DNA from 4 places in the Lysinibacillus sp. 10T31 genome. Region 1 is predicted to be linked to each of the others. Evidence: riboswitches for the same ligand, from Rfam matches in the RefSeq annotation. Region 1 holds a riboswitch; each other region holds the start of a gene.
What was found. A riboswitch is a leader RNA that binds a small molecule or an ion and turns the genes downstream of it on or off. The one in region 1 is predicted to bind cobalamin.
Positions count from the first base shown of each region.

Region 1 (3,140 bases):
TCGATAATTGTTTCTTTCTCCAAACATTACGATTCCTTTTGACCTCATCAGATTGAGGGAAACTTCCAATTGTAGTCGTTGGAAATAGTGGTAATCCTAATGCTTGCTGTTGAATCTTTTGACGTTGATAAAAATCGCTGTGTCGTTCGAAATCTTGAATTGTCACGGTTTGAACTGCTTGATGAATCCTATTGTTTTGACGGATTGGATGATTTTTCAGAGCTTCAATCGCCATCATACTTTCTGACAAATTATGATTTAAGATAACATCTTTTTCTCGTCTAAATTTAGTTATATCGACAATTTCTACGATTTTTTCATCTGCGAAAGCAAGTGCTTGCTTTAGAACAGGATCGATTTCATTTTCAAGAGAGGTTGTTATTGGTACGTGTTGTAAATTACTAGAAGGTTGAATCCATAGCTCTACGGCATTACTTAGGTTTTCGATTGCTTGAATCGTAGAGTTGAGCTCCGCAAGATTTGCACGCCAAATATCACGACCATTTACACCTCCAATTGCCAATACTTTTTCACTAGGGAAACCAAACTGACGAAGCGATTCCATATTTCCTTTATAGCCATGAACGAAATCTAAGCCAAAACCTTGAACAGGCAGTGTGATCAATGTTTCGTATGAACATAATGCTTCAAAATATGTTTGTAGCATAATTTTAGCCTCTGGTACGGCTACAGTTAACTGGGAGTATATTTCTTGCACAAGCTTAATGTCTGCTGTATCAAGTGTCGTGACAAGGGACGGTTCTTCTAATTGAATCCAATTAGCACCTGCATCCACTAACTCTTTTAATACCTGAGAATAGAGCGGTAGTAAGGATAATAAATATTCAACCTGCGTTAATTTGCTGTAACCTTTCGTTAGCTTGCAAAATGTATAAGGTCCAATCAATGTAGGCTTTGCAATAATACCGAAAGCTTCCTTAGCCTCTAAAAAATCGGCTAACACTTTATTTTCAGTTACATGCAAGGTTTGTCCCTCATACTCAGGAACAATATAATGATAATTTGTATTAAACCATTTTGTCATCTCACTCGCTACCGCTGTCTTGTTCCCTCTTGCTACACTGTAGTAGGTATGTAAATCTACCTTTCCTCCTTGCCAGTTAAAGCGTTTAGGTATTAGACCAAACATAACGGCAGTATCCAACATTCTATCGTAATAGGTGAAGTCTCCAACTGTTACCATATCTATCCCAAGTTGTAGCTGCTTTTCTATCCTAGATAAACGTATTTTCTTTAATTTTACCTGAATGTCCTCTTCAGATAGATCATTTCGCCAAAATGTTTCTAATACTTTTTTCCATTCCCGATCTTCTCCAATGTATGGATAGCCAATTATTGTACTAGTATAGTTCATGTCAATCTCCCTTTCATAAAAAAATAAAAAGCCATTCTCCTTTTTGGAAAATGGCTGCTACATGTAAAAAATTTAATGAAAAACAATACGAAAAAAGTGACTTTCGCATGAATTATTCTTCGTCGCACAGTGCCTGTAGGGTCACATTTCACCACCTATTTCCACGTAGGTATTTGGTGTGTACTAGAAATTGGCAGGTCTCCTGGCTTTTCATCAATACGCCTCACAGCCTTCCCGGTTCCCCAGTGGCATTTGTGATTTGCTCCGAATTACAGTTGCGGGACAGCATCGGATTTGCACCGACTTCCCTTTTAAGCCAAACTTTCATTTGGCACCAATTCTTACACAATATTCAATTATGGTCTTACTATAACATATATTTCAGAATAGTAGAAATTATTTTCTGACAAATATTAAACTACTTACATTCTTATTGTTAAATCTATATTATATCCGGAGCCCCATGAAAGAGGTTTGCTTCACCGCCCACTTATCCCGGAAACTTAATGTTATCCCTCGGCTTAAGTTGGGGCCAAGTTTGTACAGCAAAGTACGCATGCCGCTCAGATAGGAATTGTCAACATTAGACATTCTCACAAAGATCTTGCGGATAAAACCAGGCATCTTTTTTAATGATTCAATGCTCCTGGCTGACTTGAGATAGCTCAAATGATACGCCTGTTCATCAATACTTGCGTTAAATAGGGGATGAGTAATATCCAGGATCGGCAATTGAATTTCATTTTCGAAAACTGTATAGAGAATCCGCTGATTTTCATTAGCGCTCATGGTTTTCAACTCCACCTCACTTGAACGATGAATTTTGGTCTCACTATAAACCAAAGCTTGCGTATATATGCGCCATTTCTCAAAAATAGCTCCTGTTCTGCTGAAAATCATCTTTTTGAACAGACCTTGTAATGTGATAGTTATAAATCAACATTAATTTGAAACCATCCTGTTTCATCAGGAAAGTCCCTTCTGGATAAATTTCGGCCAGAAATCAATTGGCGATATGCAGTAATAGTACCATCGTGTGAAACTATATAAATCTTATCCTTTTTTAACAGCTTTAAATTTGCAATAAATTCTTGTGCAATGTTATTGAAATGACTATCAGGCAAAGTATTAATACCGGTAGACCACAAATCATAAGGTACATTCATATCCATTTCCAGGTTCGGGTAATCTTTTTTGATTGTTTCTAAGTTAATGATTTTATCACAAGGCAATGTTTTTCCATTTGGGCGGAAAGGGAATATTCGTGGGGATACCAATGGGCTTACTATCTTACGACAATCAACATTCAAAGTCCAAATTAATGTAGTTTCCAGCGTTCTTCTAAGAGGACTAATAAATATTATATCTTCATCCGTTAAAAGAAACTTTTTCCTTAACAACTTCGCTTGACTTATGCCTTTTGCTGTTAATGAAGGATTTTTTATATGCAAGCTATTTGGTATGGCTAATGTGTGTTCACCTTGGCCATGACGAATAAATATCAACTCCACTTTATCACCACTCTTCTTCTTAACAAATAGAAAAGCGTTATTTAGAAAATAAATCGATCAAAATAACGCTTTCTTTTTGATTACATATAATCCCAGACAGACCAAGCAGCCTCTATGTGATTACCTGATGGGTCGGTAAAGACAAAGTATTTAGCATTTTCTCCACGCATAATTATCTCGGTAACTTCTACACCATTTTTCTTTAATGATTGATGTGTATATTCAAGATCTGGACAATTCAACGTAAACGTTTG
Region 1 is NZ_JBFTHS010000012.1:69,713-72,852, reverse strand. Features, by position in the region: gene metE (5-methyltetrahydropteroyltriglutamate--homocysteine S-methyltransferase) at 1-1,375, opposite strand, end outside; cobalamin riboswitch at 1,551-1,729, opposite strand; gene AC1DCY_RS09165 (hypothetical protein) at 1,823-2,275, opposite strand; gene AC1DCY_RS09160 (histidine phosphatase family protein) at 2,305-2,886, opposite strand; gene AC1DCY_RS09155 (VOC family protein) at 2,967-3,140, opposite strand, start outside.

Region 2 (3,140 bases), on a different contig from region 1:
ATGTCTACTTCTCCTTTTTTCTAAAAAATATATAGAAAGAAATCTAAGACTCCTTAACTAACTATAAAAATTGCTCAGATATATAATAAATATGCGGCTTTTTCGTGACAGGATGTACACTAACTTCCGCATGTACACCAAACACCTTTTGTAGCAATGAGGGTGTTAATACATCAAACGGAGTTCCATACGCCGCAATTTCTCCGTCCTTTAAAACATAAATTTTATCGCAATAAGTTGCTGCAATATTTAAATCATGCAAGGCTACAATGACCGTAATCGGCAAGCTCTGTATTAAATCCATGAGCTGGAGTTGATGCTGAATATCTAAATGATTCGTTGGCTCATCTAATGCCATGACCTTAGCCTGTTGCGCCAAAGCCCTTGCAACAACGACCCGTTTTTTCTCACCACCAGATAATGAACTAAAAGTACGTTCACTTAAATGCAGAACGCCTGCTTGCTGCATCGATTCCTCGACAATAGCTAGATCTTCTTTTGTATCCACTTCCATAAGCCTTTTATGCGGTGTACGTCCCATTGCAACAAGATCCTTAACAGTGAACTCAAATAGCACTGGTGTTTCCTGCCCTACGACGGCTAGTTGCTTTGCTATCTCCTTTGAAGATTGCTTGTAAATATTTTCATTAAATAAAAATACTTCTCCCTCTTGGGGTTGTAGCATACGGTACATATTTTTTAATAGGGTCGATTTCCCACTGCCATTAGGGCCAATTATGCCCACAAACTCGCGTTCTTGAATATGTACAGAAACATTGTTTAATATTTTCACCTGCTGCACAGCAAAAGTAAGGTTTTTTGCTACGTATACCATCTAATTCTCCTCCCCGAAAGAATACATTTGCTTACGCAACATCCATATAAAAAATGGGCATCCGCATAAAGCCGTAATAATTCCAATCGGCATTTCCTCAGGTGCAATCACAATGCGTGCAACTGCATCAGCCCATATTAAAAATATCGCACCAACTAATGCACTGACTGGCAGTACAAACTTATAATTTGAGCCGACAATCATACGTACGATATGTGGAATAATCAGACCTATAAAGCCAATTGCACCACTTACAGCAACAAGGACACCTGTTAATAGGGAAATTAATAAAATTAGTAGCAATCGAAATTTCTCTAAATTAACCCCTAGCGTAACAGCAGATTCTTCGCCTAGTAAAAGTAAATTCAAATGACGTGCATGGAGACGTAAAACTACGTAGACGACCGTTAAAACAACGAATGGAATCAATAAATTCCCCCATTTTGCTCCAGCCAGACTTCCCATCATCCAATACATCACTGCCTTTATGCCGCCCTCTTCTTTCGCCATCATCAGCATAAAATTCGTCATTGCTGACAAAACTAGTGACACGGCAATTCCGGCTAATAATAATCGAATAACTGAAATTCGCCCCTCAACTCGTGCTAAGAAAAACACGATTAGTACTGCAATCGTCGCACCTATAAAAGCCGCAAATGATAGCGCATACATACCCAAAAATGAAAAAGCTCCAAGTAAAATAACAGACGTCGCACCGACAGATGCACCGGAAGATACACCCAAAATATAGGGGTCTGCGATTGAGTTGCGAACTAAAGCTTGAATAGCAGCTCCCGAAATAGCAAGACCCGCTCCGACTATTATGGCAAGTACTACGCGGGGAGTACGAATTTGCCATATGATAATTTCCTGCGAACGACTCCAATCTTCTGCAATTCCAAGTGGATTGAACGGGATATGCGACAAAAAAATACGCCATACAATACCAGGTGTAATAGATACAGAGCCTACCATTATCGCTAACGTCATTGATATTAGAACGACACCAGTCAATACTAATAAGAGTAGGTTGATTTTTCTTGTTGTTGGATTTTTCAAAACGCTCTCCTCTCTTAAAGCAAAGGGCATAAAAAAAATCCCCTTGTCACAAGAGGATGTCATAGTTAAATAAAGGGCGTCTCTTCCCAGTCACTACAACCATCCTCGTGGTTCTATGTAAGTTTGTTACTTTTATTGGCAGGTCTCCTGGCTCAGGTTCATCATCTATACGCCTTCCCATAGCTCGCTACAGTGACTATTGTATAGACTCTCCATTACAGTTGCGGGACAGCATCGGATTTGCACCGATTTCCCTTTTAAGCAAACGAACAATGTCATTCGCACCAACAAGAATTATTAAGTTATAAGAGGAACAATATCAGAATATTTTCCAGATAGCAATTATATTATATAATACATTAAAGTAAAAATATTAATAAACGAGCGTTTAATAGCTGTAAAATAGAACTATTAAACATTAATTATTTTTAGAAAAATAAATATATTTAGCCTTCTTCTCTATATTCAATATCACAACGTAATCCCATTAAAAAAAGAAAAAACATTAGCAGATGAATTTTCGGACATCTTTTAGTTTGAAGAGCAGTCCGATAAACACAATTATTAATATTACCGTTATACTGAAAATTAATTTATAATTAATATACAAGAAGTTGTAATTATTATTAATAGGAGAAGGATATATGAAAATAGTAATTGCAGAAAAACCAGATCAAGCTGCAAAATTAGCTGCCCCCTTTTCTTTTACAAAAAAAGCTGGTTACTTTGAAGTTAAGCCTAACACATATTTTCCAGATGGAGCACTAATTACATGGGCGATAGGACATCTATGTGAATTGAAAGCACCTGAGGAATATAATCCAACATGGAAGAAATGGACATTAGAAACATTACCGATTATTCCAGATCGATTCGAATATAAAGTGACAAAATCAAAATATAAACAATTCAATGTAATTAAAAGTTTAGTAAAAAGACCTGATATTCGAGAAATCATCATTGGTGGTGATGCTGGGCGTGAAGGTGAGTTAATTATCCGCACCATTTTGAGAGTATGCGGTGTTAATAAACCGATGAAACGTCTATGGATATCATCTTTAACAGAAAACGCTGTAAAAAATGGGTTTGCAAACTTACTACCAGAAGAGAAAACACGTGATATTTATTTTGAAGCACTAAGTCGTTCATGTGCAGACTGGCTAATTGGCATCAACACATCCAGATTATACACGGTACTCCTCAAACGAAATGGCGTGAAAGATGTATTTTCAATTGGTCGTGTACA
Region 2 is NZ_JBFTHS010000044.1:33,904-37,043, forward strand. Features, by position in the region: gene AC1DCY_RS21020 (ABC transporter substrate-binding protein) at 1-2, opposite strand, end outside; gene AC1DCY_RS21025 (ABC transporter ATP-binding protein) at 62-835, opposite strand; gene AC1DCY_RS21030 (FecCD family ABC transporter permease) at 836-1,924, opposite strand; cobalamin riboswitch at 2,015-2,198, opposite strand; gene AC1DCY_RS21035 (DNA topoisomerase III) at 2,539-3,140, shown strand, end outside.
Region 2: it holds a riboswitch for cobalamin, as region 1 does, so the genes downstream of both, AC1DCY_RS21030 (FecCD family ABC transporter permease) here and metE (5-methyltetrahydropteroyltriglutamate--homocysteine S-methyltransferase) in region 1, are expected to answer to the same signal.

Region 3 (3,140 bases), on a different contig from region 1:
CTGCATAAGCGTAGGATAAATGTGTTAAATCAAAGTATAAGTCTGTCATTAGAAAAAACCTCCGTAAATGATAAGGAGTATAAAAATAGTAGTAATACCTAGCCAATTTTTCACGTTATAGGTAATATCCTCCTGCCAATAGACAGTTTCGCCACCGCGTGCTTCCATTGCATTGTTTAGTTCACGACTTCGTTGGAACATTTCGGCAAATAAAGCTGTAATCAGCATTGATACCGAGCGAAGCCACTGCATAGGGGAGCTGTACCCAAGGCGGGCCTGTTGGGCAAGATGAATTTTTTGCATACTTTCTAAAAAGATAAAAATAAAACGATACGTTAGTTCTACTAGCTCTACAAATAGAGTTGGAAGTCGCCATTGTCGTAGAACGTAGCAAATGGATTGGACTGATGTTGTGAGAATTAAAAAATACAAACAGCTAATGCTTCCAAGGACAATGAAAAAAAGCTGCTGAGCTGTTACTAGGCTTGCACTGCCGACAAAAATAGTCCAATTATGAAGAGAAAATGACCAAATGTTTGATGGAAGCTTGTTAGTTGCCGGCGCGATAGATATTAAAATGGATACAAAACTTGATAGTAAAAAAAATCCAGGTAGCAATAGTAATTTTGCATAATATCTTGTAGGAATTTTTGCGCCTAAAATGATAAAAGCACTCATCACAATAAATGTAATGAGTGAAATTCGTTCATCTCTCATGATAAGCGACAATATAAGCAGTCCAAGGGATAACGTCATTTTTTCTAGCGGATGAACAGACGCTAATTTATTCAAATAAGCATACTTATCAATGAGTAACATCGCTTAACCCTCTTTATGTTTGCCGCGCATTAAGCCGATGAAATAGCCGATAAATCCAGCTCCGATAGCAGCTTGTAGTGCGAATAATAAGCTTTCAATTTCACCACTTGGCGGCTCCCATAAGCTTTCAAACCATGGCTCGTAGCTAGCATCAATTTCACTAATTGCTGCTTCCGCTTCGCCATCAGCCCCTCCGAATTCTGCACCTTTTTGAATAAACAGGGGGACGATTGCTAGTAACACAACAATGGCTAAGAGCAGTAAGTTTTTTTTCATTTTAGTGAGCCTCCTTTGCTGAGAACACACGTAAAGCTTTTAATTCACTGACATTGTATTTTTTCAGGAAGTTCATAACGATCACTGTTAAAATTCCTTCACTAACAGCAAGAGGAATTTGCGTCAACGCAAAAATACCTGCAAACTTTGTGAATGAAGCCATAAAGCCTCCGACCTCAGAAGGGAAGGCAAGGGCTAATTGCACAGAAGTGACAATATAGGTTCCTAAGTCACCAAGCATTGCTGCTAAAAAGACAGCGATGGAAAATGATAGTCCTATTTTTTGTGAGCCCTTAAAAACATAGTAAGCGATAATAGGGCCCATAATTGCCATGGAAAAGGTGTTTGCCCCTAATGTTGTAAGCCCACCATGTGCTAAAAGTAAAGATTGGAATAATAATACGATTGTCCCGATAACACTCATCGCTAATGGTCCGAAAAGAACTGTTCCAAGCCCAACCCCAGTTGGATGCGAGCAACTCCCCGTTACAGAAGGGATTTTTAAGGCTGATAGTACAAAGGCAAAGGCACCCGATAGCCCTAATATCATTTTTGTTTCCGGATTTTCATCAATGGTTTTACGAATTGAACGTAATCCTAAAATAATAAAAGGAATCGATATGACCCACCAAAAAATCGCCCATTCAATTGGCAAAAAGCCCTCCATAATATGCATCGCAAATGCACGGTTTGGCACGAATAAAAATGCCAATAAGAAATAACTAAGCTTCCAACCTGAAAATTTCAAAAATCTCTCCTCCTCATTAAAATATTTCGAATTAGTATGCGAACTAAACAATTTCTGAATGAAAATAAAAAGCACTTTTCCGTTTTGGAAAAGTGCATAGCTAAAAAAGCAAATAAAATTCTAATCTGCTAAGCCGCACACCCATCCTCGTAGGTTGAAACGATCACATATTTTTCGGCAGGTCTCCTGGCTTTAGTTCAACGTTTTATAGGCCTTCCCATCCTTTGGACAGTGACATTATCTATAAAACTCCCTAGTACAGTGGCGGGACCGCGCCGGACTTGAACCGGCTTCCCTTTTAAGCGAAATGATGAACAATTCGCACCGAAAAAAGATGAAGTTGTGAGATTTCACGACAAAGTGTAACATGATTTTCCATATATATGCTATACTTTTTATGAAAAAATTTTTAATTGAGTCTCTATGTCGAAAATTCGGATAAATCTAAAATAAATGTCGCATTTCTCAAAAAAAATTAATAATAATGTCACAATTTTAGAAAGAAATGTTGAAATTTTAAAAAAATAAGCTATGATAGAAACAGTTTTCTATTACATTTAAATTCTTTCAGCAAATGTCTCCTACCTCTATAGATGGTGAGATGAATGCGAATTTAAGCTACTTTTCAGCGGGTATCCAAACATCCGCTGAAAGAACTTTAAGCCTCCGGCGGATGTCACGGAATTATGCCGAGGCATAATTGATATAAAAAAATTCATATAAAACATATCCATAAGTGCTTGAATATTTTCAAGATAATAGGGAAATCGGTGAAAGTCCGATACAGCCCCCGCTACTGTAATAGCTGATGAAATCGCAGATGCCACTAGTGAAAACTAGGAAGGCGCGAAAGTAAAAGGAAGCTTAAGTCAGGAAACCTGCTTATGTGATGATGCATGCAAACTTTTCGGAGGGAGAAGTTGAAGCGAGAGCGAGTACCCGTATATATTCGTTTTTATTTGGCTTCTACTAAACCTTTACTCTTCGACTAGAGTAAAGGTTTTTCTTTTTCCTAAAAGCAAATGAGGGGAGAACAACTATGACAACTTGGAATTTAGAGGGGATGAAAACACATCTTTTTATTTGCAATGGTAGTAGCTGTATGAAAAAAGATGCTGAGGACATTACGCAGGCAATCCGTGATGAAATACAGTTGCTAGCGCTTGATAAGGAAATACATACGACAAGGACCCGCTGTAATGGCAGGTGTAAGGATGCTTGTGTTGTCATTGCTTATCCTCAGGGGAATTGGTACCGTGTGCCGACGATGGAGCATGCGAGAGCACTCGTACAAGAT
Region 3 is NZ_JBFTHS010000003.1:148,776-151,915, reverse strand. Features, by position in the region: gene AC1DCY_RS03160 (energy-coupling factor ABC transporter ATP-binding protein) at 1-49, opposite strand, end outside; gene cbiQ (cobalt ECF transporter T component CbiQ) at 49-819, opposite strand; gene AC1DCY_RS03150 (energy-coupling factor ABC transporter substrate-binding protein) at 823-1,095, opposite strand; gene AC1DCY_RS03145 (energy-coupling factor ABC transporter permease) at 1,097-1,843, opposite strand; cobalamin riboswitch at 2,003-2,187, opposite strand; cobalamin riboswitch at 2,562-2,743, shown strand; gene AC1DCY_RS03140 ((2Fe-2S) ferredoxin domain-containing protein) at 2,883-3,140, shown strand, end outside.
Region 3: it holds a riboswitch for cobalamin, as region 1 does, so the genes downstream of both, AC1DCY_RS03145 (energy-coupling factor ABC transporter permease) here and metE (5-methyltetrahydropteroyltriglutamate--homocysteine S-methyltransferase) in region 1, are expected to answer to the same signal.

Region 4 (3,140 bases), on a different contig from region 1:
TTTAGCAACACAACGTATTTCAGCAAGTGAAGCACGTGTAGGTGACCTAGTATTCTTCAGCTATGGTTCAGGCATAGCGCATGTAGGTATTTACTTAGGAAACAACACGATGATCGATGCTCAAAATAATGGTGTTGTCATTGAATCACTTGATTGGTGGAATCAATATTTAGTAGGCTTCGGTCGTATTCAATAAGCCTTACTATTATATAGACGGTTTAAATAGCAAAAAGGTTATCTTTGTAAAAGAAATTACAAAGATGACCTTTTTTATTATTTGACGGTATTTAAGATTCTGCGAGTAAACCAATCATACAACCGGATATTAGTTATCCATTAATTTAGGCTCGACTACTCAATGAATAATGAGTAAAATAACATCTGTGATGAATAAATTTACATAAGTAGATATATTTACTACGATATTCCCAGTTACTAGAATGAAAATAGAGCCGATGAAAAGTATAGCATCAATTATCCATATAATAATTGTCATCGTTATGGTGTGTTTTTGGGGGCAAACTCCAATCATAAAGCTAACACGTAAAATTTTTCTTTAATAGCCGAAAGAAATGTTTCCTTGCATATTGATCCTCATTTCTGATAATTTTGAAATATAACAGAAAATAATTACTGAAAGAAGTTAAAATCATTTGTGACTTTAGTTTCGCAGTAGTAAAGTAACAAATGATAGAAATTAACACAATACTTACAAGTTTGCCATTTTTGCGTTCTGAAACAATAAAGGTAGGGATGAATCATGGAAAAAGAGATTTTACAACTTTTTAGTAATTTAACAGAGCATGACCGTGATATTCAATACAAATCATACGAAGAATTAATGAAAATTATGCAGGAACCAGTTGATTGGACATATTCAGTTTGGGAACAACTTGTTCAGGCTCTTACATACAAAAATGGGCATGTGCGTGCAAGTGCTGCACAATTTTTATGCGCATTGGCAGCAAAAAGCGACCCTGAAGAAAGGGTATTAGAGGACTTTTTAAAGATTTGGGCAGTAACGTATGATGAAAGAACAGAAACTGCGAGGCATACTTTGCAGGCGATTTGGAGAATAGGTTTAGCAGGGCAGGTACAAAGAGATTTAGTCGTGTCATATTTGGCGAAAAGATTTCAAATATGCTTAGACGAAAAGCACCCGTCATTGATACGCTATGATATTATTGTATCTTTTAAAAAGCTATTTGATGCAACGAAAGACCCGAAACTACTAGAGATTGCACAGCGTTTAATTGAAGAAGAAAAAGATGTTAAATACAAAAAGAAATATAAGAATGCCATCCGTTAAAAGTTATAAAATAGCTGTTTTTTGCGCAATTTCTTTCGTTGAGAGATAGCTTTTATAACTTCAATCTATGAAGTATAACAAATACCTGCACGAGCATGAGAAATATCGTGGGGGCAATGAAACCACCCGCGTGCATAAGGTAATACCTGCATGATTTTTATCCATCGTATTTGTTTATTCTAATTCCACAGCTATTTTTTCCTATTAATCTATGTTAAACTGCTTTACAAGTGAATAATTCTTGCAGAATAAGGGTGCTGAACTATAGCATATCGGGAATTCGGTGGAAAACCGAAGCTGTTTCCGCAACTGTAAGTACAGGAATCATAAAGATATACCACTGTCGAATTTATCTGATGGGAAGGTTTTTATGACCCACAACTTGATTGAATGTAGTGAACTGTACAAGCCAGGAGACCGACCTTTGTTTGAACGTATGATAACTCTTCGGAAGCTAGGAGAATATGCGGCAATTACATAGGCTATGTCGTGTCTATTCGACACTATTTATGTTATTTTCGTTGTTTCCTTAGGAGTGGGAACAACGTTTTTTTATGTACACTTATCTTTCACCTAATGAAATCCTAAAAAAGGTGTGAATAAAGTAAGGATTTTTCACGAAGGAAAGCGGGGACTTAGATTTGAAAAAAGATGCGCGTTATTCTTGTTATCCATTTATGCGTGAAAAGGCATCAACGGTAGATTTTGAAATTCGAACGGATAGCCTTTCAACACATATTGGCGTCGCCTTGGCGGCGGTGAAAAAGGAAACGGTAGAGGTAGTAGAAGTTGATTTACTAGCTATTTTGCCAATGGCTTACCATGTAAATGGCTCAGTCCGAGGTAAATTAGCGGTGACCGAAGATGATTTGGCTTGGCTAAGTGATCGTTATGATTTTTATGTAAGTCATGTTAGGGAGGAAATACAAAACTTTGTATTACCTCAAGGAACAGAGGCTGCTACTGCATTACATTTATGCCGTAGTGAGGCGAAAAAATCATATCGTGTTTTGCACAAAGTATCTGAAGAACGGGAAGTACCTGCTATTCTCTTTGATTATTTAGGATTACTAGCCAATGTTTTTTTTGTAATGGCTGTCTTTATGAATCAGCATGCTGGTATTGCTGAAATACCGTTTATTAGTAAGTCATACCCGATGAAAAAGAAAAAGGAGAATCGATAAAATGAAGAAAATGTTTAAGCTACAATGGCTTTCTGTGTTGATGCTGGCACTTGTTTTAGTTGGCTGTGGCGCGAAAGAAGATACTAATAAAGAGACTATTTCTAAAGAAGATCAACAAGTTGAAAAAACTAGCTATAAAGTTAAGGATGACCGAGGCGTAGAAGTAGCGTTTGATGCAGTACCTAAAACTATTGTTTCATTACAACCAAGTAATACAGAAATTTTATTTGCTCTAGGTGTAGGTGATAAAATCGTTGGTGCGACTGAGTTTGATACGTATCCAGAAGAAGCGCAAAAAATTGAGCGTGTTTCTAATTCTACAACATTCAATAGCGAGCGTATTTTAGCGTTAAAGCCAGATGTTGTTATTGCCTATACAACTGGTGGCGATGAAGAAAACTTAAATGCCTTAAAAGGTCTCGAAGATGCAGGTATTAAAGTGTTTGCCATTCAATCGGCAAAAACATTTGATGATGTGTACGGGGATATCCAACAAATCGCAACAGTTATGGGAATCAAAGATAAAGGCGACAAGTTAAATGATGATATTAAGGGTAAAATTGCAGAAGTCCAAGCAAAAGTTAAAGATGTGAAAGAACCAAAAAATATCTATTTAGAAATTAGTCCGAAGCCAGACATATATACAC
Region 4 is NZ_JBFTHS010000001.1:112,488-115,627, reverse strand. Features, by position in the region: gene AC1DCY_RS00595 (C40 family peptidase) at 1-196, shown strand, start outside; gene AC1DCY_RS00590 (hypothetical protein) at 761-1,309, shown strand; cobalamin riboswitch at 1,544-1,749, shown strand; gene AC1DCY_RS00585 (hypothetical protein) at 1,951-2,493, shown strand; gene AC1DCY_RS00580 (ABC transporter substrate-binding protein) at 2,495-3,140, shown strand, end outside.
Region 4: it holds a riboswitch for cobalamin, as region 1 does, so the genes downstream of both, AC1DCY_RS00585 (hypothetical protein) here and metE (5-methyltetrahydropteroyltriglutamate--homocysteine S-methyltransferase) in region 1, are expected to answer to the same signal.